DNA from 2 places in the Micrococcus sp. IITD107 genome. Region 1 is predicted to be linked to the other one. Evidence: riboswitches for the same ligand, from Rfam matches in the RefSeq annotation. Region 1 holds a riboswitch; the other holds the start of a gene.
The links. Region 1 has a riboswitch for thiamine pyrophosphate ahead of ACEXHE_RS06720 (bifunctional hydroxymethylpyrimidine kinase/phosphomethylpyrimidine kinase). Riboswitches for the same ligand answer to the same signal wherever they lie in the genome.
Positions count from the first base shown of each region.

Region 2: it holds a riboswitch for thiamine pyrophosphate, as region 1 does, so the genes downstream of both, ACEXHE_RS08425 (ECF transporter S component) here and ACEXHE_RS06720 (bifunctional hydroxymethylpyrimidine kinase/phosphomethylpyrimidine kinase) in region 1, are expected to answer to the same signal.

Region 1 covers NZ_JBHFFN010000002.1:504,160-519,614, reverse strand. The annotation lists gene ACEXHE_RS06755 (macrolide 2'-phosphotransferase) at 26-1,375, shown strand; gene ACEXHE_RS06750 (ATP-dependent helicase) at 1,394-4,960, opposite strand; gene ACEXHE_RS06745 (ATP-dependent helicase) at 4,960-8,337, opposite strand; gene ACEXHE_RS06740 (MGMT family protein) at 8,388-8,804, opposite strand; gene ACEXHE_RS06735 (thiamine phosphate synthase) at 8,801-9,487, opposite strand; gene thiM (hydroxyethylthiazole kinase) at 9,493-10,272, opposite strand; gene ACEXHE_RS06725 (MFS transporter) at 10,269-11,654, opposite strand; gene ACEXHE_RS06720 (bifunctional hydroxymethylpyrimidine kinase/phosphomethylpyrimidine kinase) at 11,651-13,264, opposite strand; TPP riboswitch at 13,255-13,349, opposite strand; gene arfB (alternative ribosome rescue aminoacyl-tRNA hydrolase ArfB) at 13,411-13,854, opposite strand; gene ACEXHE_RS06710 (3'-5' exonuclease) at 13,929-14,684, shown strand; SAM riboswitch class I at 14,788-14,888, shown strand; gene ACEXHE_RS06705 (methionine ABC transporter ATP-binding protein) at 14,954-15,455, shown strand, end outside.
Region 2 covers NZ_JBHFFN010000004.1:21,029-36,483, forward strand. The annotation lists gene ACEXHE_RS08400 (MMPL family transporter) at 1-1,171, shown strand, start outside; gene ACEXHE_RS08405 (MFS transporter) at 1,755-3,059, shown strand; gene ACEXHE_RS08410 (aminotransferase class IV) at 3,201-4,223, shown strand; gene ACEXHE_RS08415 (energy-coupling factor transporter transmembrane component T family protein) at 4,239-5,060, opposite strand; gene ACEXHE_RS08420 (ABC transporter ATP-binding protein) at 5,084-6,754, opposite strand; gene ACEXHE_RS08425 (ECF transporter S component) at 6,758-7,423, opposite strand; TPP riboswitch at 7,479-7,583, opposite strand; gene ACEXHE_RS08430 (DUF4235 domain-containing protein) at 7,703-7,990, shown strand; gene mnhG (monovalent cation/H(+) antiporter subunit G) at 8,063-8,503, opposite strand; gene ACEXHE_RS08440 (monovalent cation/H+ antiporter complex subunit F) at 8,503-8,781, opposite strand; gene ACEXHE_RS08445 (Na+/H+ antiporter subunit E) at 8,778-9,422, opposite strand; gene ACEXHE_RS08450 (Na+/H+ antiporter subunit D) at 9,419-11,194, opposite strand; gene ACEXHE_RS08455 (Na(+)/H(+) antiporter subunit C) at 11,197-11,868, opposite strand; gene ACEXHE_RS08460 (Na+/H+ antiporter subunit A) at 11,865-14,990, opposite strand; gene ACEXHE_RS08465 (MFS transporter) at 15,192-15,455, opposite strand, start outside.

The DNA.
Region 1 (15,455 bases):
GCGCGGTGCCAGTACCGTGGTGGGTGTGAATCGTACGCCCATGGAGCTCGCCGCCCTCGCCAGTGCCGCCATCCCGGGCCTGTCCCCCACCGGTGTGGCAGGGTCCCCGGATGATCCGCGGGACTTTGACGCCGCCGTCGTGTTGGACCAGGAGGGAAGCCACTGGCGGGTGCGCTCACCGCGCAACCAGGAGGCGGCCATGCGCCTGGAGACGGAGCTGCAGGTGCTCTCCGGGTTCACGCCTCGGGTCCGCGCCGGGCTGCCGTTCCGGGTCCCCTCGGTGGCCGGTGCCGTCCGGTTGGAGGGTCTGCGCACCTTCGTCTATCACGATCTCCCCGGCCGCGAGCTGGACCTGGAGGAGCTGACCGGGCTGGGCGAGCACATCGTGGCGGACATCGGACGGGTGATCGCCGCGATCCATGCACTGCCCGCCGCAGTGGTGGAGAACGCCGATCTGCCCTCCTACACCGCCGAGCAGTTCCGCCAGCGCCGGCTCAACGAGCTGGACCAGGCCGCCACCACGGGCCGGATCCCTCCGGTGCTGCTGCGCCGCTGGGAGAACGCGCTGGAGGAGAAGGAGCTGTGGGACTTCACCCCGGTGGTGGTCCACGGTGATCTGCATGAGGACAACCTGCTGGTGCACCGTGGCCGGCTGGTGGCAGTGACCGGCTGGACGGATCTGCACGTGGGCGACCCCGCGGACGACTTCGCCTGGCTGGCCTCGGCCGGTGACCAGGACTTCGCCGAGTCCGTGCTCGCCGAGTACACCGGGCACCTCACGGGTGAGGGCGGCACGGGCACCGCCCCGGAGATTCCCGGCAGGTCAGGTGCAGGCCTTCCCGACGACGACATCCCGGCTGATCCGTTCGGCTCACCTGCACCGGTGGTCCCCCGGTCCGGGCCCGATGAGCATCTGCTGCGCCGTGCCGCGCTGGCCGCGGAGTTCGCGCTGGCCCAGTGGCTGGTGCGCGGCATCAACGCCGGCGACGAGGGCATGGCCAGCGAGGCCCAGGAGATGCTGCGTGAGCTCCAGCTGGACGTGGAGCAGCACGGCGGTCAGGAGATCAGCCTGAGCGAACCGGTGCCGCTGCCCGCCGATGCCCCGCTGGCGCACGCGGGTGAGGACGTGTCCGCGGACGTCGAGTCTGAACCCGAGGATCTCGAGAATGACGACGAGGATGACGATCTCGAGGACGGTGCGGTGATCACCGATGCCGATGCTCGAACCGGGTCCCACGCCGCTGGTGAGGCCCCCCGCGCATCGACCGACGAGCCCGCAGAGTCAGCCGCCCAGACGGCGGAGCGCGAAGAGGCGGAGCGCTCGGCCTCACAGGCGGCCCTGGCCCGACTCCGTCAGCGCCACACGGACTACTGAGAGGTCGAGCCGACTGGCTCAGCGCAGCCGTGCCGGTGATCCCTCCGTCTCCTGACCGGTGGCCTGGCGCAGGATCTGTTCCAGCTCCTCTTCTCCGGCCAGGTGATGGACGGTCTTCTCGGTCCCGTGGGCCACGTAGACGAAGCTCGCGCTGATGTTCTCCAGCGGGATCCCGTGGAGTCTGGACCAGGCCAGGCGGTAGACGGCCAGTTGCAGTCCACGGATCTCCAGGGTCTGGCCAGAGGGAACAGCACCGGTCTTCCAGTCGACCAGTTCCCACTGTGCCTCCGGGTCGAAGGGCACTTTCGGGTCTCCCCCGGTGCGGTAGACGGCGTCGATCCGTCCGCGCAGGGTGATCCCCCCGACGGTCGTCTCCACCGCGGCCTCGACGGCGGCCGGGACGCGATCGGCCCAGCGGCTGCCCAGGAACCAGTCCTTCATGGGAGCCAGATCCAGGGAGTCGTCCACCCAGTGGTCGGCGGCGTCCTGCGGGTCCTCGAAGTCCAGCATGGCGGTGGCGCCGAATCGGTCCTCCACCCACGCGTGGAACGCGGTGCCTCGGCGCGCCGCCTGCGCGGGCGGACGCGGCATGGGGCGGCGCAGCTGGCGGGCCAGAGCCGTGGGGTCGTCGGCCAGGTCCACATAGGCCGAGGCGCTGAGGTGGCTGGGCAGCTCCACCGCTCCGGTGTCCTCCTGCCCCACGCCGGTGCTGCGATCCAGCACCCAGCCCACCTGACGGGCGAGCTCGGCCTCCTGAGGTGACCGGCCGTCGTCGGGACGGTCTGCGGAGGGGGCGGCCAGGGAACTGGCCGCGTCCAGCGGATCAGCGGTGGAGACCCAGGCGGCCGCGGTCTCCACCGCCGCGCGGCGGGGGCGGGACCGAGGAGGAACCGGCGTGGCGAGGGTGAGGTCCTCAGGGTGCTCGGGGTCCAGGACCACGACCTCGGGACCGTTGAGGGGATCGAAGGGCCAGATGGCGGCGGTGCTGCGCTTCGCGAACGGGTTGGTCTCCCCCGCGTCCTCGGGCTCGGTCCAGACACCCAGGGTGGCAGCGCCGGTGGTCTGGGCGAGCTCGTGCAGCTCGTCCAGGAACGCCGAGCGCTGGGTGGGCTTGGAGTTCTCTCCGCGCCAGTGGCTGCCGCTGAGCAGCAGCAGGGTCCGGGCCCGGGTGAACGCCACATAGGCCAGTCGCCGCTCCTCGGAGAGTTGGTGGGCGGCCACCAGGTCCCGGTAGGCGTCCGGGTACCCCTCCTTCTGGTGCTTGAGGGTCCAGGACTTGGCGGCGTCGGCCCAGTCGCGGCGCGTGGACCAGTCACGGTCCCACTGGGGCAGGCTCTCCCGGTCACCGCGCAGGTCCCAGGGCAGGTGTCCGGAGGAGGGGCCCGTCCAGAGGTCCACGGTGGAGCTGGGGAACTGTCCGACCACCAGTCCGGGCACGGCCACCAGGTCCCACTCCAGCCCTTTGGAGGCGTGGGCGGTGAGCAGCTGGACGGCGTCGGTCCGCGGCACGGCGCCGGATCCGACCAGGCTCAGTCCCTTCTCGTGCTCCTCGGCGGACTCGAGCCAGGACAGGAAGGCGGCCAGGTCGGTGCCGTGCCCGGCGGCGGCCTCCTGGGCGGGGCTGAAGTCGTCGGCGGCGTCCAGGAACGCATCCAGGTGGCGGCGGGCTGCGGCACCGGCGGCTCCGGGGCGCGCGGCGACCTCCACGTCCAGGCCGATGGTGCGCTCGACCAGCCGGATCAGGGTCACCAGGTCCAGGCTGGTCTGGGTGGAGAGCATGCGCAGCTCGCGGCGCAGGTGCGTCAGACGCGAGTGGCTCTCGGCGCTGAGGGTGCGGCCGGACCGGCCGGTCCACTCGGGGCCGGGCAGGAAGTCCAGGGCCTCGATGAGGGAGGCGGACTCGGCCTCCTCCTCCGGCGAGGTGTCCTGCAGATCGACAGCATTGTCTGCGGCGGTGCTGTTCGGGCCGTTCCGGGTCTGCCGGCGGGTCATCTCCCGGGCGCGTTCAGCCAGCACGGTCAGGTCGGCCGGTCCGATCCGCCACCGGGGGCCGGTGAGGATGCGCAGCAGGTGGTCCGAGCGAGTGGGGTCGGCGATCACCTGCAGGACCGAGACGAGGTCGGCCACCTCGGGCACGGCCAGCAGTCCGGACAGGCCCAGCACCTCGTAGGGCACGCCGGCGTCGTCCAGGGCGTCCATGAGCGCGGGGAACTGGCTGCCCTGGCGGCACAGGATGGCCCGGGTGGCGGGCGTGCCCTGCTCGGCCAGATGAGCCCGACCGGCGGCCTGGAGGGATGCGACGACGGCCCGGGCCTCGGTGACCGAGTCCGGGTACCAGTCGAGCCTGACATCTCCGTCCACGGCGAAGGGCGAGGGACCGAGCGGCTTGAGCTCGATCCCCTCCTGACCTGTCTGGCGCAGCGGAGCGGCCACGGTGTTGGCGGCCTGGAGCACGTTCAGGGAGTTGCGCCAGGCCACGGTGAGGTGCCGGACGGCGGCGGGCGCACGTTCGCCGTCTGAGGTGAGGCGGGGGAACTGGGTGGGCATGGAGAACAGCTGGCCAGCGGAGGCCCCACGGAAGCCGTAGATGGACTGGTTGGGGTCGCCCACGGCGGTCACCGGGTGGCCGTTGCCGTAGAGACCGCGGAAGAGCACCATCTGGGCGTGGGAGGTGTCCTGGAACTCGTCCAGCAGCACCACCTTGAACCGGGACCGTTCAGCGGCTCCGACGGCGGGGATCCGCTGGGCGATGTCCGCGGCGTGGCGGACGAGATCGCCGTAGTCCATGACGCCGGCTTCGGCCTTGGCCTGCTGGAACGCGGCGACGAGATCGGCCATGGCGGCCCGGGCACGCAGCGAGGAGATCAGGGCGTCGACCTCCTTGCTGGTGCCCTCGACCTTCTTCTCCGTGTACGGCAGGGACAGTCCGTGCTCCACGATCCGGTCCAGGTGCTCGCGGACCTGCTCGGGGGCGACGAGGTGCTCGGCACAGTCCCCCGCCAGGCGCATAATCCCGGAGACGAGGGTGGAGAAGGAGCTGGTGAGGAAGGACAGATCGCCCTCGTAGGAGCGGGCCAGGCGCGCGGCGAGCTGGTAGGCCTGGGCCTCACCGATCAGCTCGGTGTCCGGTTCGATCCCGATGCGCATGCCGTGGTCCCGGACCAGGGTGTTGGCATAGGAGTGGTAGGTCGAGACGCTGGCTCGGCCGGGCCCGTCCTCCAGGAGCAGCTCGTCCGGGTCGGCGTCCTGCTCCGGCGTGGGTTCGGCTGCGTCCCGCGGGATCTCCAGTCCGGCCTCGGCGAGCTTCTCGAGCTTGCCGTTGATCCGTTCGGCGAGCTCACCGGCGGCCTTGCGGGTGAAGGTCACACCCAGGACCTCATCCGGCTGGACGTAGCCGTTGGCCACGAGCCAGACCACGCGGTCGGCCATGGTGGCGGTCTTGCCCGAGCCGGCACCGGCGATCACGAGCATGGGCTCCAGGGCCGAGCTGATCACCTCGGACTGCTCGGGGGTGGGTGGGTTGCCGCCCAAGACCTGGGCGAGCTGCTCGGGCGTGTAGCGGGGGGCGTGCGTCCAGGTGCTCATCAGCGGCTCCATTCGGTGGTCTGGCGTCCCTGGCTGCACAGTGGGCACACCTGCGGGACACGGCAGAAGACCCGGCCGGGCGGGTGGATGGCCAGGAACCGGGGCCCGACCATGCGTTCGGCGGCGGTGAAGACCAGGTCCTGGGCCCAGGTGTCCTGCGGTCCGACGGCGTCCTGCTCCTGGACCTTGACCTTGGCCGTGGTGGCCCCCAGTTGGACCAGGGCGGCCCCTCCGGGCTCGTGGGCGCGCAGCGTTCCGGCGTCCGCGATCTTCTCCAGTGCCTCGTCCAGACCGCCGGCGGCGATGGAGGCCTGGTAGGCGCCCAGCTGGGCCTGGCGTTCCATCTCGGCGACGGTGGGGGTGGACTTGCCGGTCTTGAGGTCCACCACGAACGGGCGGCCCTCCGCATCGATCTCCAGGCGGTCGATGATCCCGCGCACCGTGACGTGCAGGTCCTCACGGTCCATCTCGGCGGCGAAGGGCACCTCCACACCGGCGATGCGTCTGCCCGTACCGGGCAGGGTGAGCAGGTACATGCCGAGCTTGGCCACCATGTGGCGCACACGGTCCAGGGCCTGGTCGGTCTCCCAGCCCGGTTCCAGGTCCAGCTCGGGCAGACGGCGTTCGAGCTCCGCCTGCAGGGCCTCCAAGGGTCCGCTCGGATGGGCCTCGGCCACGGCGTGGACCAGGGTGCCGATCGACTGGGCGGCGGTGGCCACGGGCTGGGAGCCGATCTGGTCCATGAACCAGTTCAGCGGGTTGTCCAGAGCGGCCTGCACGCGGGAGGGTGAGACGGCGATCCGTCCGCCGGGCTCGGTGAGGGGTGCCTCGGTGCTCAGCGGCAGCAGACCCCACCAGTGGTCCGGGGCGGCTCCAGGCAGGCCGGACGCGGCGAGCCGGGCCAGGGCCGCGGCCACCAGCGCCACGTGCTGCTGGTCCGCCCCCGTGAGCTCCTGAGCAGGATCACGGTGCAGCCGGTGGGCGGTCTCCTCGAGTTCGCGGCGCAGCCGGGCCACCAGGGCGCTGGCGGTGAGCGGGGTGGGCACGGCGGTGACGGGACGGGAGAGGATCCCCTGCTCCGCCTGCTCGGGGGTGGGGTGCCAGGGCGCGAGCAGGTCCAGGAAGTCACTGGGCAGCAGATCGGCCGAGGCCACACCGATCCCGACCACCCGGACCCGGGCACGGGAGAGGGCGGTGGCGAAGCTGCGCAGCTCGTCCTGCCGGACCTCGGCCACACGGGTGCGGTGGTTGGAGGTGGTGGCACGGCCGGAGGCGATCTCGGCGAGGTCGGTGGCACCGAGCAGCTGTCCGCGCAGGCGGGTGTTGGGCCAGATCCCGTCCTGCAGACCGGCCACGATCACCACATCCCATTCCCGGCCGGCGGCCGAGGCGGGGGTCAGCACGGACACAGACTCGCCGTGACGGGACTGGGCCGCCAGGGAGTCCATGGGCAGGTTCTGCGCCTCCATGAAGTCGGCGAAGGCGGCGGGGCCGGCTCCCGGGAACTGGTCCACGTAGCGTTCGGCGGCCTGGAAGAGCCCGACGACGGCGTCCAGGTCCATATCGGCCCGGCGGGCGGCGTGCCCGGTCCCGGTGACGGCGAGATCCTGCCAACGCGCAGGAGTGTCCGTGGCGTCCCAGAGGGCCCAGAGCACGGTCTCAGCGGTGGCTGCGGGATCTGCCGCAGCGGTCCGGCCGGCGCGCAGCATCCGCCCGATCCGGGCCAGGCCGTCACCCACCACGCGGATGCCCTCCAGCAGGGCAGGGTCCTCCAGGGCGGCCAGGAGCAGCTCGTTGCTGGAGCGGCGCCCGCCGGCGGCGCGTTCCTCGGCGAGCAGCCGTTGGCGCAGCTGGCGCACGTGCAGGGCGGTGGAGCGTCCGTAGCGGCCGCTGATCAGGTCCAGCACGGCGTCGATGTCCAGGGTGGGCTGATCCTCGGCGGGCGCCTCGGTGACCATGCGCAGCATCCCGAGCAGGGGTGCCACGGCGGGTTCGGTCTTGAGCACGGAGTCGCTGATCGTGCGGTCCACGGGGATGCCCTCGGCCTCCAGGTACCGGCCGAGATCGGCCACCAGGGGCCCGGAGCGGGCCATCACCGCGATCCGGTGCAGCGGGACCTGGTGCCGGTGGTGCAGCTCGAGGATCTGCTGCAGCACCAGCTGGTCCTCGTGGGCGGGTGAGGCGACCAGGTGCACGGCGGCACCGGTGATCGGGACCGAGTCCTCTCCCGGCTCCACGGGAATCAGTCCGGCGCGCAGCTCTGCCGTGCGCCGGTCCGCCGGGATCCGCCGGGTCACCCGCTGGTAGGCCTGCACCAGGTCCGGGGCCATCCGATGCCCGGTGGTCAGGGTGATGGTCTGCCCGCCTCCGGATCCGGCCAGTGCCTCGAACCCCGGCAGGGTCTGGGCCCGGACCAGGGCGTCCGGGTACTGCCGCAGCAGGTCCGGACGGGCGCCGCGGAAGCCCTGGACCACGGTGTCCGGGTTGGCGGTGGCCACCACGTCCTGCCCGTGGCCCAGCACGCCCAGCAGGGCGTGGATGGCGGGGGTGGCCTCCTGCAGGTCGTCGATCACCAGCACCGAGAGCCGTTCGCGTTCCTGCTCGGCCAGCTCGGGCTGGTCCTGCAGCAGCTGGCGCGCGGTGGTGATCAGCCCGGCGGGGTCGAAGGCCTCGGCCATGCCCAGATCCAGCCGGTCCCGGTAGTCCTGCAGCAGCTCCGCTGCGGCATCCCACTCCGCACGGCCGTGCCGGGCCGCCAGCTCCTGCAGGTCCCCGGGCTCGATCCCGTACTCACTGGTGCGGTCGATCAGCTCGCGGACCTCCTGGCGGAAGCCGCGGGTCTGCACGGCCTCGTCCAGCTCCTCCGGCCAGTCCGGTCCGGGCCGCTCCCCTGCGGCGTAGGTCTCCAGCAGTTCGGCGATCACGGTGTCCTGCTCGGCGCCGGAGAGCAGCCGCGGTGTGCGTTCCACCTGCGGCAGGAAGCCCTCCACCCGGGCTCGCCGGATCAGGTCGAAGGCATAGGCCGCCCAGGTCCGCACCGGTGTGGACGATCGGGTCCCCGCACCGCCCCGGTCCAGCCGCACGGAGAGGGCATCCCGCAGCCGGGCGGCGGCCTGGCGGGTGGGGGCCAGCATGAGCAGCCGGTCCGGGACCAGTCCGGCCTCGATCCGTGCCGCGGCGTACTCCACGGCCACGGTGCTGCGCCCGGTGCCGGGCCCGCCCAGCACCAGCACGGAGCCGTGTCCGGGCGACTGTGCCAGGTCCACCACGGCCTGCTGCTCGGCGTCCAGGGGCAGCTCGGCGGCCTCGGTCTGACGGGGGACGGTCAGGCGGAGGGTGGGCTGCTCGGCGGGCTGCTCGGGGGTCTGCTGGGCCATACGGTCATTCAATCAGCCGGGCCGGACAGGATAAGGATCCGCCCCGGAGATCAGCCGATCCGCTCCCGCAGCGCCCGCAGCAGCAGCGCGTCCTCCGCACCGGGTGACCACCGCGCGCAGGCGAGGTCCAGGCGAAGGTGTTGGCCGTCGTCGGGAAGGCCTGCGGAGGAGTGTGCGCGCTGGGTCGTGCCTTCAGCGCGCCAGTGCGCGGCGGCACGGGAGGCCAACGACGGCGGCAGCGAGCCATCCGCTCGCACCACCCGCCACCACGGGGTCCCCTCCGGCGCGCGGGACATGGCGCGCCCGGCCTGACGGGGGCCGCCGGCACCCAGCGCGGCGGCCAGACCGCCGTAGCTGGTCGCCTGGCCCGGTTGGATGAGGGTGGCCGCGAGCGCCAGGGCCTCATCCAGTTCGAGCGGCCCGTCCGGCCAGTCGGTGGGCCAGAGGGAGTCCGGTGCGCCGGTCACGTCCATGGGCGGTGGGCCTGGAAGGCGGTGAGCACGTCCTGCACCACAGCGCCGGGGCGTTCGGCGTCCATGATCGAGCGGACGATCGCCACGCCGGCGATCCCGGTGGCGGCGAGCGCGGGGACGTCTGCCGGGGTGATGCCGCCGATCGCCACCACGGGCAGGCCGGTCAGGGCCACCAGCTGGGGGTAGCCGTCCACACCGAGTGGGTCGCGGCCGGAGTCCTTGGTGGGGGTGGGGCGGAACGGGCCGGCGCCGATGTAGTCGATCACCTCGGCGAGCTCGTTCGCAGCCCGGACCAGCTCCGGGGTGCCGGTGGTCAGCCCGATCACCGCGCCGGCCCCCAGGATCTGCCGTGCGGCGGTGACCGGGAGGTCGGTCTGTCCCAGGTGCACCCCGTGGACGGCGGCTCCGGCCAGGCGAGCGGCGGCGGCCACGTCCGTGCGGTCGTCCACCAGCACGCGCGTGGTGGGGTTGGCCTGCTGGACGGCGTCCGCGACCGCCACGGTCAGGTTGAGCAGCTCCCGGGCGGTGGCGTCCTTGGCGCGGACCTGGACCACTCCGGTCCCTGCGGCGGCGGCCTCGGCGGCCACGTCCACAGTGCGCTGGCCGGCGCCGGAGGTGACCAGGTAGCAGCGCAGGTCCAAGGGGTCGGGGATGTTCATGGCGTCTGCGGGGTTCATGGGGTTCATCGTCCGATCTCGTCCAGGGCGTCCAGCAGGTGCATGCGGAAGCTGCCCGGGCCGGCGGCCCGTGCGGCGGCGGTCTCCCCGGCCAGGTCCATCCAGGTGGTGGCGGCGAGCGCAGCCTGGACCGGGTTCGGCTCCACGGCCGCGCAGGCTGCCGTCAGTGCCCCGAGCAGGCAGCCGGTCCCGGTGACGCGGGTGAGCAGGGGGGTGCCGCGCTCCAGCCGGAGTTCGCGGTGCCCGTCCAGGATCAGGTCCACCGCGCCGGAGACCGCCACCGCTCCCCCGGTCTGCCCGGCCACCGTCAGGGCGGCCTGGTGGGCGGCGTCCGTGGTGGCGCCGGAGTCCGCACCGCGGCCCCCGGTGCCCTGGTCTGCCAGGGCCAGCACCTCGGAGGCGTTGCCACGCACGACGACGGGCCCAGAGTTGAGCAGCTCCCTCGCCAGGGGCGTGCGCACCGGTGCCAAGCCGATGGCCGTGGGATCCAGCACCCACGGGCGGTCCTGCCGCACGGCGACCTCCACAGTGGCCGGGATCCCCTCGACGGCGTCGGTGCTCAGGGTGCCGAGGTTGATCAGCAGGGCGTCCGCCACCGTGGTGAGCGTGGGAGCCTCGATCGCGGTCTCGGTCATCATCGGGCGGGCGCCGGCGGCCAGCAGTCCGTCCGCCACGACCCCCATGGAGACGGTGGCGGTGATGCAGTGCACCAGGGGCGCCTGTTCGCGCACAGCGTGGATGGTGTGCTGCACGCGCTGCAGGTCCGGGTCGGCGGTGGGGGTCATGCCCTCGATCCTTCCGCATCGGCACCTCTGACGGCGACGTCCCCGGTGAGTCCTGCAGCCACGGTGTCGATGTCCGCGTCGAACTCCCGCGGTGCCAGCCGGGGTCCCAGGGCGGCGCCCAGCACCAGCAGTGTCCCGCCGAGCACCACCATGGCCATGACCGAGCCGTGCCGGCCCAGCAGCGGCTCCACCACCGGCAGGTAGAAGGGGTAGAGCGCGGGCAGCACCAGGGAGAGGCTGTAGCCCATCCCGTAGCCGGTGGAGCGCACCTCGGTGGGGAACCGCTCGGAGAGGTAGGCCGCCACTGGTCCATACGCCGCCACCGTCAGCACCTGCAGCAGTGCCGCCAGGGCGGCGGCCTGGACCAGGGAGCCGGAGGTCACGGCCAGCCACCACACGAACGGGGCGAGGGTCGCGGCCACCACGCCCCAGATCAGGAACAGCCGGCGCCGCCCGGTCCAGCTGGAGAGGTGCCCGGCGGCGGCCATGGCGATCGCCTGGAACACCGAGGCCACGCCCATCACCACGGACACCCCGGTGGCGGGCAGCCCGGCGTCGGTGGCCAGGCGGGCGGTGAGCAGCAGCACGGTGCTGTTGGTCAGCAGCCACAGCCCGGTCATCAGCAGGAACACCTGCCAGAACGCACGCGCCCACCGTCCGGCCAGCACGTCCTTCAGTCCGGCGCGCGGGCGGACCGGGACCTGGCTGGCCCGGCGGTGGAACACGGGGGCGTCGGCCACCTGGCGCCGGTAGTACAGCAGCATCCCCACGGAGAGCAGGGCGCCGAGCACGAACAGCAGTCTCCAGCCCCACGCGGCGTAGGCGTCTGGCCCCAGCAGCACGAGCAGCCCGGCCACGCTGAACGCGATGGTCGCCTGCGCCCACGGCGCCATGGAGAGGGTCAGTCCGCTCATCAGCCCGCGCCGGCGCGGTGCGGACCACTCCATGGCCAGGGGGATGGCCGCCGAGTACTCCCCTGCCACGAAGATCCCGCCCACGAACCTCAACGCCAGGATCAGCGCCACCGTGCCCGGGCCCAGCAGCTCATGGGTGGGCATGGCCGCGATCGCCAGCGCACAGGCGGCCGTCCCGCCGATCGCGATCCGGGTGGTCCGGGTCCGCCCCAGCCGGTCGGCCAGGCGCCCGAACACGATCCCGCCCACCGGCCGACCCAGCAGCATGGCGATCACGATCAGCGCCCCGGTCCCCGCCGCGGCGGCCGGCCCGGCCAGCACCACCATCGCCGGGGCGAGAGCGGTCAGCGGCAGGAAGACGTGGATGTTGTCGATCCAGTTGCCCACCACCCCTGCCCGCAGCGCGGCGCGACCTTCCCGCGGAAGGTGCGTGGCCGTCGTCGGGCCCTGTGTCTGCAGGGTGCTCACTGCCCGGGCTCGATCCGCAGGCCCTGGTCGAAGAACTCCAGCTCGTGCCGGCAGGCGGTCAGGTAGGCCCGGGCTGCCTCGGCGCGAGCGGTGGGCGAGGCCTGCTCGAACTCGCGCTCCACGTGGGCCAGCGCGCCCTGCGTGGCGGTGACGAACGCGGGGTCCCCGTAGGTGCCCAGCCAGGCGGCGTAGGGGTGCTCCTGGGCGACCTCCGGCAGGGTGGCCCCGGTCTGGGCGTACAGCCAGAAGCAGGGCAGCACGGCGGCGGCGCCCACCACACGGTCCTGCCCCAGCGCGGTGGCCACCAGGAAGTCGGTGTAGGCCCGGGTCACCGGACCGCTGACCGTCTCCAGCCCCTCCCCGAGCCAGGTCCGGTGCAGCTCGGCCTCGTCCTTCAGGCACCCGGCGGCGCTCTCGGCCCAGAACACCTGCGCCTGAAGTCCCTCGGATCGGGCGGCCAGCGCGGCCAGGGCGCGGGCGTACTGCCCCAGGTACAGCGCGTCCTGGGCCAGGTAGAACCGGAAGGAGCGGTCCGAGAGCGTGCCGTCCACCAGGCCGGTGACGAAGTCGCAGTCGGCGATCTGGGCGGTGATGGACTGCCCGGCGGCCCAGAGTGATGCCGTCCAGGGTCCTGCCGCGGGCACGGCGGCGTGGATCGGTTCGCTCGGGTTCACGCCCACCGTCACGGCGGCGAGCTGTTCCGGTGACTCCAGCGCGGCGGGCACGGTGTCCGGTGCCAGCCACGGTGTGGCCAGCCCGGCGGCCTGGAGCCGGCGAGCGCGGTGGGAGTGGTCCACGGGGCCGTGCCCGGATCCCACCTGCAGTGCGGCCCCGTGCGCGATCGACTCGTGCAGCCAGTCGGTGGCCCAGGTCAGCGCCGCCTCCGGGGTGTCCCCGCGGCCCAGCCGGGTGGCCAGGGCGGCAGCCAGTGAGCAGCCGGTGCCGTGGGTGCTGGTGGTGTCCAGTCGGGTGGACTCCACGGGGGTCTGCGTCCCGTCGGGCGTCATCCAGGTGTTGGTCACCCGGCGTGAGGTCAGATGCCCGGTCTTCACGACGACGGCCACACCGGTCTGCGCGGACCAGCGGCGAGCCTGGGCGAGGGCCTGCTGCTCATCCTGCGCACAGTCCTCACCGGTCAGCACGGCGAGTTCGTGGATGTTGGGGGTGACCACGGTGGCGCGGTGGCAGAACTGGACCATGGCCTCTTCGGCGTCCGGCTCCAGGAGTCGGTCCCCGCTGGTGGCCACCATGACTGGGTCCACCACCAGCACTTGCGGCTGGTGCTCGTCCAGCCAGGTGGAGACCGCGGCGATGGTCTCGGCGGTGCCCAGCATCCCGGTCTTGACCGCGTCCAGGGTGACGTCGTCGCTGACGGCTCTGAGTTGGGCGGTGAGGAAGTCGCTGGGCGGGGTGTGGATGGCACGCACACCGTGGGTGTTCTGTGCCACCAGGGCGGTGACCACGCTCATCCCGTAGCCCCCGGCGGCGGTGATGGACTTCAGGTCGGCGGATGTTCCGGCACCCCCGGAGGGGTCCGTCCCGGCGATCGAGAGCACCCGGGGAACAGCCGCAGTGCGTGAGGAGAGGTGGGCAGGGTACGAAGAAGCCACGAGGACATCCCTTCGCTAGTACGAACTAGATCAGGTTCCACGGGTCTGTTCTCAGCACCGGACAGGCGCACCCCGTGTCCGAGGCCCACCCTAGACACAGAGTGAGCTGGACCACGAATCCGGGTGGGCTCCGTAACGTCACAGGGTCAGTCGTCGCGGGGCTTGCGCCGGGCATCCTTGATCTCGGAGCGGCGCTGCTTGGCCGCCAGTCGGCGCCGCACCGATCCCCGGGTGGGACGGGTGGCCCGCCGCGCCGGGGGTGGTGGGGCCAGGGCCTCACGCAACAGCTCGGCCATCCGTTGGCGGGCGGCGGTCCGGTTCCGCACCTGGGCGCGCTGCTCGGAGGCCTCCACCATCAGGACCGTGCCGGCCAGCCGATGCTCCAGGTTCCGCAGCACCCGCTGGCGCTGGGCCTCGGTGAACGCCGTGGTGGTGGCCAGGTCCAGGAAGAGCTGGACCTTGCTGTCCGTGGTGTTCACGCCCTGCCCGCCGGGTCCGGACGAGCGCGCGAACTGCTCCGTGAGCTCGGCCGCGGGCACCACAGCTCCCCCGGGGATCCCGGGGCCGGGCTCGATGCTCAACGGGCGCATCCGTCCAGGGTAGGCGTGCACATCCCCCTGTGGGTGACGTCACGATGTCCGTCCCTGCCGGTAGCGTGGGCCAGGTGAGCTTCGAACAGCCTGCCGCCCCTGAGCCCGCCGCGCCCGCCACCGTTCCCCCTGGGCACGACGACGGCCCCTGGCATGAGCGATTGCGTGCCGGTTTCGATCTGGAGACCACGGGGCGTGACCCGCACACCGCGCGGATCGTGACCGCCTCCCTGGTGCTCGTGGACCCCACGGGTCAGCCGGCCGCCTCCTATGAGTGGCTGGTGGACCCGGGAGTGCCGATCCCCGCCGAGGCCGCTGCCGTGCACGGGGTCACCACGGAGAAGGCCCAGGCCGAGGGCATGCCCGCCCCGGTGGCGGTAGCCGAGATCGGTGAGACCCTGCGGGACATGTTCACCACCGGCATCCCGGTGATTGCGTTCAACGCCGTCTACGACTTCACGGTGATGGACCGGGAGCTGGTCCGTCATGGCTTGCCCCCGCTCTCCCCTGTCCCGGTGGTGGATCCGTATGTGATCGACAAGCAGGTGGACCGTTTCCGCAAGGGCAAGCGGACCCTGACGGACGTCAGCGCCCATTACGGGGTGCCCCTGCTGGATGCCCATACCTCCGCGGCTGACTCGCTGGCCGCCGTCGGGGTGGCTGATGCCCTGGCCCGGCGCTACCCGCAGGTCCGGGTGGCCCTCGAGCAGCTGCATGAAGAGCAGATCCGGTGGAAGGCCGAGCAGTCGGCCAGCTTCCAGGAGTACCTGCGCCGCAAGGACCCCGCCGCCGTGGTCAAAGGTGAGTGGCCCGTCCAGCGTGCGTTGTGACGTAGAGGACACAGTGCGCATGAGCGGGCCCCTCGGCCGCTAGACTGACTCGACGCGGCACGTTGCCGGCGTGAGACCCACCGGTCCACGCCCAGCGGACCGCATCCCATCAAGAGCGGCTGAGAGACCTGGATCGAGGACGCCGCAGCAACCACGCACCCCCACAGGGGCCGGCGCAGGTGCTACCGCCAGGAACGATGGAAGGAGTTTCCACTGTGTCTGACGTTGCCCGAAACACCCCGCCCGGCTCTGCCGCGACTGCGGCGCCGATGATCTCCATCCGGGGACTGCGCAAGCTCTACCCCCAGGGCTCGCGCACCATCACCGCCTTGGACGGCGTGGACCTGGAGGTCCCCGCCGGTGACGTGCACGGGATCATCGGGCACTCCGGCGCCGGCAAGTCCACCCTGGTGCGCTGCCTGACCCTGCTGGACCGGCCCACCGAGGGCAGCGTGTCCATCAACGGTGCTGACCTCGCTTCCGTCAGCGACCGGGACCTGCTGAAGGCCCGCCGGCGGATCGGCATGGTCTTCCAGCACGCCAATCTGCTCTCCTCCCGCACCGCCCTGGACAACGTGGCCTACCCGCTGGAGGTCACCGGCAAGGACAAGACCGCACGCCGGGCCCGCGCCCAGGAGCTGCTGAGCCTGGTGGGCCTGGAGGGCTTCGAGAACTCCTACCCCGCCCAGCTCTCCGGCGGCCAGCGTCAGCGCGTGGGCATCGCCCGGGCCCTGGCCACCGAGCCGGACATCCTGCTGTGCGATGAGCCCA
Region 2 (15,455 bases), on a different contig from region 1:
TCAGCCGATGTCCACCGCCCGTGCAGTGCTGACCTCGGTGCTGGCGATCGGCATCCTCGTGGTGCTGGCCATCCCGTTCTTCTCCATGCGCCTGGGCCTGCCGGACGGCGGCTCGGAGCCGGTGGAGTCCGCCGCGCACCAGTCCTACATGACCATCGGCGAGGAGTTCGGCGAGGGCCGCAACGGTCCGCTCGTGGTCACCGCAGACCTGCCCTCCGGTCTCGACGAGGGCGAGGTCATGGACCAGCAGATCGCCGTGGGCGAGCAGCTGGCCAGCATGGACCACGTGGTCTCCGCCGTGCCTGCCGCCGTCAACGAGGACCAGTCCGTGATGATGTTCCAGGTGATTCCGGAAGAGGGCCCCAACGCCGTCTCCACCGAGGACCTGGTCAAGACCCTGCGCGGCACCGACGCCGCCGGCGAGGCCTCCAACCTGTCCGTGGCCGGCATGACCTCCGGGTTCATCGACGTCTCGGACAAGCTCTCCGATGCCCTGCCGCTCTACCTGGGGGTCGTCGTCGGGCTGTCCCTGATCATCATGGTCCTGGTGTTTCGCTCCATCCTGGTGCCGGTGATCGCCACCGGCGGGTTCATCCTCTCGGTGTTCGCCGCCATGGGCGGCGTGGTGGCCATCTACCAGTGGGGCTGGCTCTCGGACGTGTTCGGGGTGCACGACCCGGGCGCGATCCTGTCCTTCCTGCCCACCATCATGATCGGCGTGCTGTTCGGCCTGGCCATGGACTATCAGCTGTTCGTGGCCTCCGGGATGCGGGAGGCGTATGCGCACGGCTCCCGGGCACGCGTGGCCGTGGTGGAGGGCCTGCACGCAGGACGGTCCGTGGTCACGGCGGCGGCGATCATCATGATCTCCGTGTTCGGCGGGTTCATCTTCGCCGAGTCGGCGATGATCCGTCCGATCGGCTTCGGCCTGGCGTTCGGCGTGCTGGTGGACGCCTTCCTGGTCCGCCTGCTGCTGATGCCGGCCCTGATGCACCTCTTCGGCGATGCCGCCTGGTGGCTGCCGAAGTGGCTGGACAAGATCATGCCGAACGTGGACGTGGAGGGCTCGGCCCTGGAGCGCAGCCACAGCTTCGAGCACGTGGGCGACCACGAGGGTGCGGACACGGCGGCCGAGCAGCCGGCCCCGTCCGGACGCCACGCCGCCCACTGACCCTGGCGGTGGGAGCACGCTGGGCAGCTGTCCAGCTGAAGCGCTGACCAACTCAAGACACAGAGCGGGCCGACGGTGATCCACCGTCGGCCCGCTCTGCTGTCCGGAACGTTCCGGCCGGTCAGCTCCCGGACTGGTCTTTGGTGAAGCGCTCCCAGGCGGACTGCCGGGTCACCTCCAGCGCCTGACCGATTCCCGAGCCTCTGCCCACCGCACACCGCAGATACTCGCCACCGTCCTGGGCGTTCAACGGACCCTGGTCGTCGGGATCATGCCGATCAGGGCACTGCTCGCCGGCGTGGTGGGTGCCGCTATGGGCACTCCGGCCACCACGCGGCCCTGGGTGGGCTGCGCTGCCGCGGCCCTGATCCCCTGGCTCCGGCGCAGCCGCTAGGCTCAGTGCAGGTCGACGACATCGACCGACTGCCCAGCGCATCTCCTCCACCTCAGGACCAGGACGTGTTCTTCAGAGCCCGCAGCGACTCCAACTGAGTCATCTGACGCCCCACGGCCCTGCACGCCGATGTGCACGGGTCAGCGTCGACATGCTCTGATTCCGTCCACAGCTGTCCTGAGGTGACTCATGTCTTCCTTTCCATCCGCCCCTGTCCCCCGCGCGCCCGACGAACCTGGCAATCGACCACGTCGCGGCCTGCCGTTGCTCCTCTCCAATGCCGTCGATGCGTCAGGACGCCAGGGTGCGGATCTGGCTCTGGACGTCTTGGCCGTCACCATCTTGGGGGCCACCGCGGCCCAGATGGGCCTGCTCAATGCCCTGGGAACGCTGGCCTTCCTGGTGCTCGGCATTCCCATCGGCGTCCTGGTCGACCGCTCTCCCACCACTCGTCTGATCCTGAGCGCCGGTCTCACGCGTGCCGGGTTGCTTTCCACCGTGGTCCTTGCCGGATTACTGGATGCGCTGTCTTTGCCCCATCTCTACGTGGTCGCCGCCCTGGCGGGCACCGCTGGGGTGGTGACCGAGACCGCGCAGACCGCCGTCGCCCCTCGCGCGGTCGGAACGGACACGGTCGCTTCCCTGGTGGCACGCCTGCAGTCAGCCGAGTCGGTGATCGGACTGGTGGTCCCCGCAGCCGCGGGCGCGCTCGTCGCCGTCCTGGGCGCAAGCCCCACCCTGGGCCTGTCCACGGCCTTCATAGCACTCGGCGCCGTCATCGTGCTGAAGCTGACGGTTCTCCCGCCGGTTCAGATGCACCAGACGGACCAGGACTCTCGCGACGAGGCCGCCACACCTGCACGTGCATTCAGACGCTTCTTCGGTGAGGCGCGCGAGGGCTGGACCACGCTGCGTGAGATCCGCCCCCTGTGGCGCACGACGTGGGGTGTCATGGCCATCAACCTCGGCCTGGCCTCCTACTCCGCCATCGAGGTGGTGCTGATCCTCCGAGTGCTGGACCTGGGGCCCGCGGTCTTCGGCGCCCTCGTCACGGCTGGAGCGCTGGGCGGACTGACCGGCTCACTCGTGGCAGTGCCCTCGGGGACCCGGCTCGGAGTTCCGGCCGTGCTCAGAGCGTCAGTCTTGATGCTGCCTCCCGTTGCTGCCCTGACACTGGTAGCCCTGGCCGATCCAGGTCGAGCGGTCCTCTGGCTGGGTGCCGGCACCTTCCTGTGGGGCATGGTGATGGTGACGTACAACGTGCTGCTCGCTGGCCTGGCCGCCGAGCTCACACCGGGCGCTCTGATGGGGCGGGTCTCAGCCACTCGGCGGACCCTGTCCATGGGAGTGGTGCCCCTAGGAAGCATCGGCGGCGGCCTCCTGGCCGACCAGGCGGGAAGCGCCCCGGCAGTGATCGCGTGGGTTGCACTCAACGCGGTGGGGGCGGTTCTGATCCTCACGGCCCTGTCCCGTCCACGGGCGGCTGAACACTAGGCTGAGACCATGTTCTCTCGCCGTCTCGTCAAGCCCGTTCAGCCTGACCAGCTCCTGCCGCGCCTTCAGCAGGCGCCCACGGAGCACACCGCCCCCACCACGCAGTCCTTCGTGCCGGAGGCGGGCGGCTCCGTGCTGGTCATGCTCACCCCTGACCGGGCGTCCGGCGCCGTCACCGCGCAGGTCAAGGATCCCCGGCTGCCGGCGTTGACTGTGACCGACCAGGGCGTCACGCGCGGCGACGGCATCTTCGAGACCATGATGGCCACCCCCGGCCAGGGTCAGGACGGCGCTGGGTTCCACCTGCGCAAGTCCGCCGCCCACCTGGCCCGGCTCGCCGCTTCCGCCGAGGCCACCCAGATCCCGGTCCCGTCCGAGCAGGACTGGCGTGACGGGATCGCCGCGGGGTTGGAGGCCTTCGCCGCCGGCAATCCTGGCCGGGCCGCCGTCGTGAAGCTGGTGGCCACCCGCGGGCCGGAGGCCGCTCCGGGAGGCGGCCACTATGGAGGAGGGCTCGATGCCGGCGGGCTGGATCCCAGCACGCCGCCTGGTCCCGCGCGGGTGGAGCAGCTGACGGGCACCTACTGGGCACTGGTCTCGCCGGTGTCCGAGGCCTCGAGCCATGCCCGTGACGCCGGACTGAAGGTGCTGCTGCTGGACCGCGGATATGAGTCCGGCGTGCAGGAGCGGGCGCCGTGGCTGTTGCTGGGCGCCAAGACGCTGAGCTATGCGGTGAACATGGCCGCCATGCGTCACGCCAAGTCCCAGGGAGCGGATGATGTCATCTTCACCTCCTCGGACGGCAAGGTTTTGGAGGGCCCCACCTCCACCGTGCTGATGGCCCGGCGCGTGCCGCGAGCGGGCGGCACCCAAGGCGTGGAGCTGATCACCCCGTTGCGGCGCAACGGCATCCTGCCCGGCACCAGCCAGGGCGTGATCTTCGCCGCGGCCGAGCGCGCCGGCTGGGAGCTGGGCTACGGGCCGCTGGTGCCGGACGACCTGATGGACGCGGACGGACTGTGGCTGGTGTCCTCGGTCCGACTCGTGGCCCCGGTGACCCACCTGGACGGAGTGGAGCTGACCGTGGACCACGAACTCACCGAGCAGCTCTCCGCGTTCCTCGCCGAGGACCTGGACCCGGGCTCGCACGGCCCCGTGGACTGAGCGGAGACCGCTGGGTCAGGCCCAGATTAGGTTCCAGGAGCCCGTGGCCACGGAGAGTCCGGCGGCCAGGACGGCGAGCGCGATCCCGCCCAGGATCACCCAGGCGTCCAGGGCGGTGAACCGGGACTCCCGTGCCCAGGTCCGCTCCCCTGCCCCGAATCCGCGGGCCTCCATGGTCACGGCGAGCCGGGTGGCACGGCGGATGGCCTGCACCAGCAGCGCGAACGCCTGCCCCAGCCAGGACCCGGTCCGGTGGAACAGGTTGCCGTCCGTCCCCACCCCGCGGGCCCGCCGGGCGTAGCCCACGGTCCGCCACTCCTCGGTCAGCACGGCCAGCAGCCGGAACGCTGCCAGGGAGCCCAGCACGAACCGCGCCGGCAGCTTGGCCTTCTGGGAGAGGGCGTCGGCCAGGTCGGTGGGGTCGGTGGTGATGAACACCATCACGCCCGGCAGGGCCACCGCCAGAATGCGCAGGCCCGTGGCCAGGCCGGCCATGACCGACCCTTCGGAGAGCGTCACCGGTCCGGCCGCGACCAGCGTGGCACCGGAGTCCTCCCCCACCAGGGCGGTCCCCCAGGCGGAGACCAGAGCGGCCAGCACCAGGATCCAGGCTCGGCGCAGGAACTCCAGCGGACGGATCCCGGACACCGGCAGCAGCGCCACCGCGGCCAGCAGCACGATCCCGGAGGACACCCAGTCCATGGACGCCACCAGCACACCCGTGACCGGCAACAGCGCCAGCAGCTTGGCCAGCGGATTGGCCCGCTCCAGCAGGGACGCCCGCTGGGGGCGGGACGGCGCGGCGGGGTCGAACGGCACACCCTGGTCCGAGGGCATGGCCCCGGCAGGGAACACGGCGGTCATCTCAGCGCCACCACCCTCGCGTCCAGCACGTCGATGAAGTCCCGATCGTGCGTCACCGCCACCACGGATCTCCCTTCAGCCACCAGCCGCCGCAGCAGCCCGGTCAGCACCGCCCAGGTGTTCGCGTCCTGCCCGAAGGTGGGCTCGTCCAGGAACACCAGGTCCGGCCCGGCGGCCAGGACGGTGGCCACCGAGAGCCGCCGCTTCTCCCCGCCGGAGAGGGTGAACGGGTTCATCTCCCCCAGGTGGGTCAGCCCCAGCAGCTCCAGCAGGTCATCGGCCATCTGCTCGGCCTCCTCGTCGGTGAACAGGCGCTCCCCGGACCGCGGATCCCGTGCGTGCTGCGGCCCGTAGAGGATCTCCTTGCGCACGGTGGTGGTCACGAACTGGTGCTCCGGCTCCTGGAACACCGTCCCCACGCGGCTGACCAGATCGGCGGCCTTCCACCGGAACGGGTCATCCGGCAGATCCGCTCCCCGCGGGCCCTTCAGGGCGGCCCCAGCGGCCAGCGTCCCGGCATGCACGGGGATCAGCCCGGCCAGGGACAGCAGCAGCGTGGACTTCCCTGCCCCATTGGGACCGGTCACCACGACGGCGCTGCCTCCGTCCAGCTCCACGTCCAGGTCGGTCTGCGCGGGGGCGGGCGGCGCGGAGAAGCGTCGACGCCAGCCGGGCGTGCGCGGCTCACGGGAGACGGACAGCCCGGTCCCGGTGAGCAGCACGGCGCTGCTCGATGCGTCGGAGACCGACGATGAGCCGGGGTCGTGCTCGTCAGAGTGCTCCACCACGCGGCGCAGGGCACGGGACTCCAGCTCCACGGGTTCGGGCACATACCCTGGGACCCAGATCCCGGCCGCGGCCAGCTCGTCCCGCACGGGCCCGGGGGCCAGCAGCTCCGCGGGGGCGGCATCATGGCTGATCCCGCCGGCCGGCTCCAACACCAGCATCCGGTCCACGTGCTCGGCCCAGACGTCCAGCCGGTGCTCCACCACCACCAGGGTGGCCCCGGTGCGCTCGACCAGTCGCATCACGGCGTCCCGCACCTCCAGCACTCCCTCGGGGTCGAGGTTGGCGGTGGGCTCATCCAGCAGGACCAGCGGCGGGCGCATGGCCAGGATCCCGGCCAGGGCCATCCGCTGCTTCTGTCCGCCGGAGAGCCGGGAGGTGTCCCGGTCCAGGGTGATGCCCTCCTCCGGGCCGAGGCCGACCTCCTGCAGGGCGCCCCGCACACGGTCCCAGATCTCCGCCCGGGGCACGCACAGGTTCTCCGCCCCGAACGCCACGTCATCTCCCACGCGGGAGAGGATCACCTGAGACTCCGGGTCCTGCTGGACCAGTCCGGCCACCCCGCGCTGCTGACCAGCGGGGATGTCCTCGATCAGCAGCGTCCCGGTCTGCTCGGACTCCTCGTCCCCACCGTCCAGCACCCCGGCCAGGGCATGCAGCACGGTGGACTTGCCCGCACCGGAGGGACCCACCAGCAGCACGCGCTGCCCGGCGGGGATGTCCATCTCCAGTCCGTCCACCGCCGGACGGTCCCGCCCGGCGTGCTTCCAGCCCCATCCCTGGGCCTGCACCCGCGCCCCGCGCGGAACCGCCGCCGGGGCGCAGTGGTGAGGGGCCGTCGTCGGGAAGCCGGGGGTCTGTTCGGCACCGATGATGGCCACCGATCAGACCACAGGTTCCTGATGTGCCCGGCGCGAGGCCAGGGCGGAGAGGGCACCGGTGGCGGCCAGTCCGCGCGTGGCCAGCCAGGAGAGCAGGCCGGCGATGATCACGCCCGAGACAGCCATGAACGCCACGTAGATCAGCTTCCACTCGAAGGTGTACTCGGGGAACCAGTTGAAGATCAGGGCGTCGTTGATGCCGCCCAGGATGCCGGTCAGCAGACCCGCCAGCAGGGCGACGGGCAGGGTGAAGCGGCGGTAGAGGAACAGCAGCAGGATGATCTCCGCGCCCAGGCCCTGGACGAATCCGGAGGCCAGCACCGTCAGGCCGAACTGGGAGCCCAGCAGGGCCGAGACCGCGGCGGCGACCATCTCGGTGAACAGAGCCGCACCGGGCTTGCGGATCAGCAGCCCGCCCAGGACCGCGGGGAACAGCCACATCCCGGCGACCAGGCCGGAGGAGGGCGGGAAGGCCACGAACAGTCCGCCGATGCCGGCGTAGGCCAGGTTCCAGGCCCAGAAGATCACGCCGCAGGCCACGGCGACGACGGCCGCGACCACGATGTCCACCACGCGCCAGGAGCGCTGGGCCGGGCGGGCGGTGGTGCTGGTGGTTGTGGTGCTCGTGGGCGACGCGGTGCGGTCGCGGGGTGCGCTCGGTGCGCTCATGGTGGTCCTCCTCAGGATCAAGGAGGGGATGGGCTGGTCACCGGTGCGGTGACAGCTCAGTGAGAACTCGACTTCCTCCACCGGTCCTAACCGGGTCAGGTTCGAGGGTCTGCGCCGGGCGCACTCTCAGCGCCGGTGTGGCGCTCCCCTGTCGTTGTCCAGACAGCATAGGCCACCGGACCGGTCTGGGCGATCCGGATGACGACACAGCACGGTGACCCGGCGGTAGGCTGATCCTCGGACAAGGCACGTGCCCACGACCAGCCAGGAGGACACCCCATGAACAACGTTCTGCAGAAGCTCATCGCCACCGGCATCACCATCGGCGGCGGCATCATCGGTACCAAGCTGGTGGAGTTCGGCTGGAAGGCCATCACCGGCCACGACGCCCCCAAGGACCTGGACGACACCGAGGCCAACATGTGGAGTGCGATCACCTTCGCCACCATCTCGGCAGGCATCTCCGCGATGATCCGCGTGGCCTCCAAGCGCGGCGCGGCCTCGGCCATGGACAAGCTGGCCGCTCAGTCCAACTCGGCCAAGCGGCTGGGCCGCGGCGAGGTCTGATCCGCACCGCACCCACCAGGTGCCGGACCCACAGGGTCCACGACTCAGGGCCAGCCCGGCTCAGAGAGTCTCTCAGTAGCCGTCGTTGCGGTCCTGCCGCGGCACGGACTGCTGGTCTGAGGCCTTCTCCGCGGGCTGGCCTTCGTCGTCCTGACGGGTGACCACATCGGACAGCTCATCCACGTAGAGCAGGTCCCTGTTCAGGTGCTTGGTGCGGTAGCTGGCCCGTCCCACCAGGTGGGCGGACACCGGGGCGGTGAGCATCTGCAGCACCCAGGCCAGCAGCAGCACCGGGATCCACACCCAGGCGCGCCAGGCGAAGGCCAGCGCCAGCAGCATCAGCAGCAGGCCGAGCACCTGGGGCTTGGTGCCCGCATGCATTCGGCTCAGCTGATCCGGGAAGCGCAGCAGGCCGATGCCGGCGATGGTGGACAGGCTCGCGCCGAGGATCAGCAGCACGGCGGCGATGCTGTCGGTCAGGACCACCCAGGCATTCGAGTCGAGCTCAAGCATCAGCTGGTCTCCTTCCGACGGTCAGCCACGAAGCGGGACACCGTCACCGAACCCACGAAGCCGATCACCGAGGCCACCACCACGAACACGATGTTGCTGGTGTGGTGGTTCAGTGCCATCTCCACGCACAGGGCGGAGGAGACGATGATCAACAGCACGTCGGTGGCGACCACGCGGTCCAGGATGGACGGTCCCTTGGCGATCCGATAGATGGCTCCGGCCGCTCCGGCGGTGAGCAGCACCAGGCATACCACGGCGGCGATCTGCATCAGGCTCATGCGGACTCCTCCTCGGTTTGCCGATTCCGCCGGGTGTCTGCGCCGCGCTCGCCCTCACGCACCAGCTCCAGGTCCTCCCGGGAGCCGATGGCCCGGATGATGGCGGCCTCGGTGGCCAGCGCCTCCTCGCGGAAGTGCTCGACCTCCTCCTCGTTGGTCACGTCCAGGCAGTGCAGGTACAGGGTGGAGGAGGGCCGGTCCACGTCGATCACCAGGGACCCGGGGATCAGGGCCAGTGCGTGCCCGGTGAGGGTGACGATCAGGTCGTCATGGGAGCGCAGGTGCACCGCCACCACGGAGTTGACGATCTTCGGTCCCAGCGAGATGGCATCCCAGGCCACGGCGATCGAGGCGGTGATGATCCGGCCGATGAACCGGGCGGTGAACACCAGCACGTACCAGAGGTTGATCCGACCGCTGAACTTCACCCGGGGAAGTCGGTAGAACCAGAGGATCACCAGCGAGTAGAGCGCGCCCATCAGGAGCACCCCGGGACTGAAGTCCTGCCAGAGTGCACCCCAGACCAGGGCCAGCCCGATCAGCAGGGGCCACTGGCTCCAGACGGACAGGCGCTCGTCCTCGCTGTCCTGATCCTGGTGGGCGGAGGCCTCCGCCGCGGTAGGACGTGTCTGGTCGGTCATGGCTGCACCCCCTCGTCGGTGTCGTTCTCGGTGTCCACCGGTTCACCGGAGCTGTCATCGTCTCCGCCAGACTCGCCGGGACGCGTGCCGGTGTCCTGGCCGTCGCTGTCCACGGGAGCTTCCAGGCCCTGGCCGTTGCCCGGGCCCACGCTGCCGTCGTCGGTCCGGTTGATGCCCTGCTCGTCCAGAAGCTCCAGATCGCGTTCGGCCTTGGCGGCGGCCTCCGGGCCGAGGACGGCCTCGATGTACGGGGTGCGGGCCAGCATGTCCCGGGCGGCCTGGTCCGAGAGGTTGTAGAGCGGTCCGGCGACGACCGTGAATGCCACGCCCAAGGACACCAGACCGACGGTGGGAACCAGCATGCCGGCCGCGACCCGGCGGCGGCCGGTGCGCTCCTCCCGGTCCTGATTGGCGGCGTTGGTCAGCTTGGCCGGAGGGTGCTCGACGTCCTCCACCTTGCGCCAGAACGCGCGCGCCCAGACGCGGACCATGACCAGCAGGGTCAGCAGGGAGGTCAGCACGGAGGCTCCCACCAGCACCCAGGCCAGCGGGGTGCCCAGGCCCACGCCGGCGGTCATCAGGCCGATCTTGCCCAAGAAGCCGGAGAACGGCGGGATGCCCGCCAGGTTCATGGCCGGGATGAAGAACAGGACCGCGATGATCGGGGAGACGCGCGCCAGGCCGCCGAGCCGGTCCATGTTGGCGGTGCCGGCCCGCTGTTCGATCAGTCCGGTCACCAGGAACAGTGAGGTCTGCACGGTGATGTGGTGGACCACATAGAAGACGGTGGCGCCCAACCCCAGCACCGAGGAGACCGCCAGACCGAAGATCATGAAGCCGATGTGCGAGACCAGGGTGAAGGAGAGCACACGTTTGATGTCGTTCTGCGCCAGCGCACCCAGGATGCCCACGATCATCGTCAGGGCGGCGACCACCATGAGCAGGTTGTTCACCCGGTCCCCCGGGAAGAGCAGGGTCTCGGTCCGGACGATCGCGTACACACCGACCTTGGTCAGCAGTCCGGCGAACACGGCGGTGACCGGCGCCGGCGCGGTGGGGTAGGAGTCCGGCAGCCAGAACGAGAGCGGGAAGACCGCCGCCTTGATGCCGAAGCCGACCAGCAGCATCAGGTGCAGCACCATCTGCAGGTCCGGGTCCAGATCGGCCAGCTTGACGGCCAGGTCAGCCATGTTCACGGTGCCGGTGGCGCCGTAGATCATGGCGATGGCGATCAGGAAGATGACCGAGGAGATCACCGAGACCACCACGTACGTCACACCCGCGCGAACACGCGGACCGGTGCCGCCCAGCGTGAGCAGCACATAGGACGCGGTCAGCAGGATCTCGAAGCCGACGTAGAGGTTGAACAGGTCGCCGGCCAGGAACGCGTTGGAGACACCGGCCACCAGGATCAGGTAGGTGGGGTGGAAGATCGAGACGGGCCCGCCCTGGTCGGTGTCCGTCACGCCCTGGGCGGAGGCGTAGACCAGCACCGCCAGCACGATGGCCGAGGAGACCACCAGCATCAGCGCAGAGAACCGGTCCACAACCATCGAGATGCCCCACGGGGACTCCCAGCCGCCGATGAACACGGCGGTGGCCCCGGTGTCCCAGGTGTCGGCCAGCAGCAGGCACTCCAGGATCAGCGTCACGGTCATGGTGACCACGGTGACGGTGATCTGCACGCGCGGTTTGCGCACCATCATGAAGGCGGCAGCCGCACCCAGGATGGGCAGCAGCACCGCCAGCGGCGCCAGGGAGACGAGGTTCATGGTCACGTCCGGTCTCCCTTCTGGTCGTCGGTGGTGTCATAGCCGGGCCCGCTCACACCGTGGACTCCCGGACGGGCCCCGGGGCTGCCGGGCCGTTCGTCCTCCTCGGGGTGATGGTCGTCGTCGTGCCCCTCCTCCTGCCGGCCGGGCCGGGAGGTGACGGACACGGTGCCATCGGCTTGGTGTTTGACAGTCAGGGCGCCGGTGGCCGGGTTCAGGGCCGTGGCGTGCTCGTAGTCGGCGTTGGGGTCCTCGTCCTCGTCCAGGAACTCGGAGGTCTCCTCCTGCAGCTCGGCGTCATCCTCGGCGTCGAAGGAGGGCTGCTCGGCGACCTTGACGTCCTCGGTGTCCACCTGGACCTCGTCGCGGCGGCCCAGCTTCCAGGAGCGGTAGATCATGCCGAGCATGAAGGCCGTGACGGCGAAGGAGATGACGATGGCCGTCAGGGTCAGCGCCTGCGGCAGCGGATCCGAGTACTCGGAGGGGTCCACCCCGTCCACCACGATCGGGGGCCGGCCGGGAGGGCCGGACATGACCAGGATCAGCACATTGGTGGCATTGGTGATCAGCATCATCCCCAGCAGCACACGGGTCAGGGTGCGCTCCAGGAGCAGATAGATCCCTCCGGCGTACATCACGCCCATCACGAGCAGCAGCAGGAAGTTCACGGTCATGACTGGGACCTCCCGGCGGTCTCGCTGGAGACGGCGCCCTGAGGCTTGCTGGAGGCCCGACGACGACGGTCGGCTTCAGCGCGGGCGCTGGCATCGGCTTCGGAGCGGCGGTCGACCTCGGAGCCCAACGAGCGCAGGACGTCGATCACCAGGCCGATGACCACCAGGTAGACGCCGATGTCGAAGATGGTCGCGCTGACCAGCTTCACGTCACCCAGGATGGGCAGCCAGAACTCGACGATGGCGGACTGGAAGACCTGTCCTCCGAAGAACAGCGGGGCCACTCCGGACAGGGCGGCGACCGCCAGGCCGGAGCCCAGCAGCACGCCGGCCGGGATCGGCATGGCCTGCTCCAGCTCGTACCGGCCACCTGCCAGATAGCGGATGGCCAGGGCCAGACCGGCCAGCAGGCCGCCGGCGAAGCCTCCACCGGGGGTGTTGTGTCCGGCCAGCAGCAGGTAGAGCGAGAGCAGGATGATCACGTGGAACAGCAGTCGGGTGATGACCTCGAAGATGATCGAGCGACGCTCGGGCGCCAGGGTGCGGCCGGCCACCAGCCACTGGTCCCGGTCCACGATGGCAAACCGGCGCACGGTCTCCAGTTCCTCGGGCTCCAGGGGGCCGTCAGCGGTGTAGCGCCCGACCGAGCCGGTCTTGACCTCAGTCAGCTCACGGCGGCGACGATCGCGCTGCTGGATGAAGATCAGCGAAGCCACACCGGTGGCGGCAGCGGCCAGCACAGTGAGCTCACCGAAGGTGTCCCAGGCACGGATGTCCACCAGGAGCACGTTGACGATGTTGGTGCCCCCTCCGCCCTCGTAGGCCATCTCCGCCATGTCCAGGGAGATCGGGGCGGCCACGCGGGAGCTCAGCGCCGTGGCGCCGACCCAGATCATGACCAGGCCGAAGGCGACGCCGAGCAGGGCACGGGCCCACCGGTAGTCCTGGCGGTTGCGGGTGTACCACCCCGCGGGCAGCACCCGCAGACCCAGCACCAGCGCCACCAGCACGATGGACTCCACCAGCAGTTGGGTCAGGGCCAGATCCGGTGCGCCGGCCAGGGCGAAGATCCCGGCCAGGCCGTAGCCGACCACGGAGATCAGCAGCACCGCCATGAAGCGCTTGCGGGCGCGGATGGCGGCGATCACCGCGACCATCATGGCGATGCCGATCACCAGCTGACCGCCGTGCTGGGCCCAGACCCAGTCGGCCGAGAAGGCCACCTGGGTCAGCGGAATGGTGTCCCCGTCCTTCTCCTGGGGGAAGAGCAGGGCGATCAGCGGGGCCAGGACGGCCACCGAGAGGATGATGAACAGGTAGAAGCCCAGGGAGCCTCGCTGGGTGCGTCCGGTCACCCACACGGCGACGTCGTCCACGCGGCGCAGGATGGTCCGGTAGCCGCGCTGGGCGTCCAGCCAGCCGGGGACTGCGGCCTGGAACTGGGCGACCGGGTTCTTGGCCCAGAACAGGACCAGGCCGAGGACGATGATGGCCATCGACAGGCCCAGCACCGGGGTCAGACCGTGCCAGATGGCCAGGTAGAGCGGCTTGTCCGCGTCCGGCAGCGGTGCCGCAGAGGCAGCGAAGGAGTCCAGCAGGGGCGCGACCAGACCGGGCACGAAGGCCAGCAGGATGCCGGCCACAGCCAGCACGATCGACGGGCTGAGCTGCCCGGCACTGACCGGGGTGTGGAAGGCGGTGTCCTGGACCGCGCGGATGCCCTGATCGGTCTCCACCCGCTTGGTGGCGAAGGCACCCCACATGAACCGTGCGGTGTAGGCCACGGTCAGGACCGAGCCCAGGGCCACGCCGATCAGCGGAAGCCAGGCCCACAGGCTCATCCAGACATCTCCACCGGCACCGTGCTCACCCCAGAGCACCAGCGAGTCCAGGACGGACTCCTTGGCCACGAAGCCCAGCAGCGGCGGCAGTCCAGCCATCGAAGCAGAGCAGAGCAGGGCGGTGAGGAAGAGCCAGCGGTGGGTGCGGTGCAGCCCGGAGAGCTTGGCCAGATCACGGGTGCCGGTCTCGTGGTCGATCACGCCGACGATCATGAACAGCGGCGCCTTGAACAGGGAGTGGGCCAGCAGCATGGCCAGTCCGGCCATGGCCGCATCCCGGTTGCCCAGACCGTTGGCCAGCAGCAGGAAGCCCAGCTGGGAGACGGTGCCGTAGGCCAGGATCAGTTTGATGTCGGTCTGCCGCAGGGCCCGCCAGCCACCGACGAGCATGGTCCAGAGGCCGATGGCGATCACGATGACCTGCCAGGTGCCTGACTCGGCGAAGCCGGGGGCCATCCGGGCCACCAGGTAGATGCCGGCCTTGACCATGGCGGCAGCGTGCAGATAGGCCGAGACCGGCGTGGGGGCGGCCATGGCGGCAGGCAGCCAGAAGTGGAAGGGCACCTGGGCGGACTTGGTCAGTGCCCCGATCAGCACCAGGACCAGGGCCCACTCCATGAACGCACCGGCGCGCTCTCCCGTGAGCAGGTCCGGTCCGGCGGCCACGATCTGGGAGAGGCGGTAGGTGCCGGCCGCCTGGCCCAGCATGATCAGGCCCACCAGCATGGCCAATCCGCCGAAGGTGGTGACGATCAGCGCCTGGATGGCCGAGCGACGGGCGAAGATGCGGTGACCGGCGTAGCCGATCAGCAGGAAGGAGAGCACCGAGGTGATCTCCCAGAACGTGTAGAGGATCATCAGGTCATCGGTGGTGACCAGACCCCACATGGCGCCAGCGAAGGCCAGCAACTGGGCGCCGAAGGTGGCGTTGCGCGGCTCGTGGTGGATGAAGTACCGGGCACAGTAGGCCAGCACCAGGGCGCCCACGCCGAGCACAATCAGTCCCATGAAGGCCGAGAGCGCATCCAGCCGGAAGGTCAGGGAGATGCCCAGGTCCGGGATCCACGCGAAGGACTCGACCAGTCCTGCACTCTCCTGGGGCGCGGCACCGGAGTTGACCCGATGCTGGGCCTCGATGACAGCCGGGAGCTGGAACAGCAGCCACACGAACCCTGCAGCGGGAACCGCGGCCAGGACATAGAATCCGTTGCGCTCAGTCCGGCGGAAGATCAGCGGTGCCACCAGTGCCACGGCGAAGAGCGCGATGAGCACAGTCAGCACAGGGCGTCCTCCGAACGTTGCGGGTCGTGGGGGGCTCGTGCCAGTCTAGCGGCCACGCCCGACCGCGTGGACCGAAGCCCTCAGATCAGGGCCCACTTCCGCATTCTGCGAAATGGTCGCATCCGGCCATCGAGTGTGCACGTCAGAGCGAGGCGCCGCGCGGCCCGTGCGCTGCCCGTGCGCTGACCGGGCAGTCACCGGTCAGTCGCCGGGCACCTGCTCCGGCTGCGGATCGCGCACCCACAGGAGCAGCAGCAGGCCCAGGAACATGACCACCAGAATGGCCGGGACCATGAACCGCGCGTCCCCGGTCAGCGCCACGGCGATCGAGATCAGCGCCGGGGCCAGGAAGGACACCGCACGCCCCGTGGTGGCGTAGAGCCCGTACAGCTCCCCCGCCCGTTCGGGAGTGCTCAGCCGCCCCAGGAAGGACCGCGCCGAGGACTGCACCGGCCCCACGAAGAA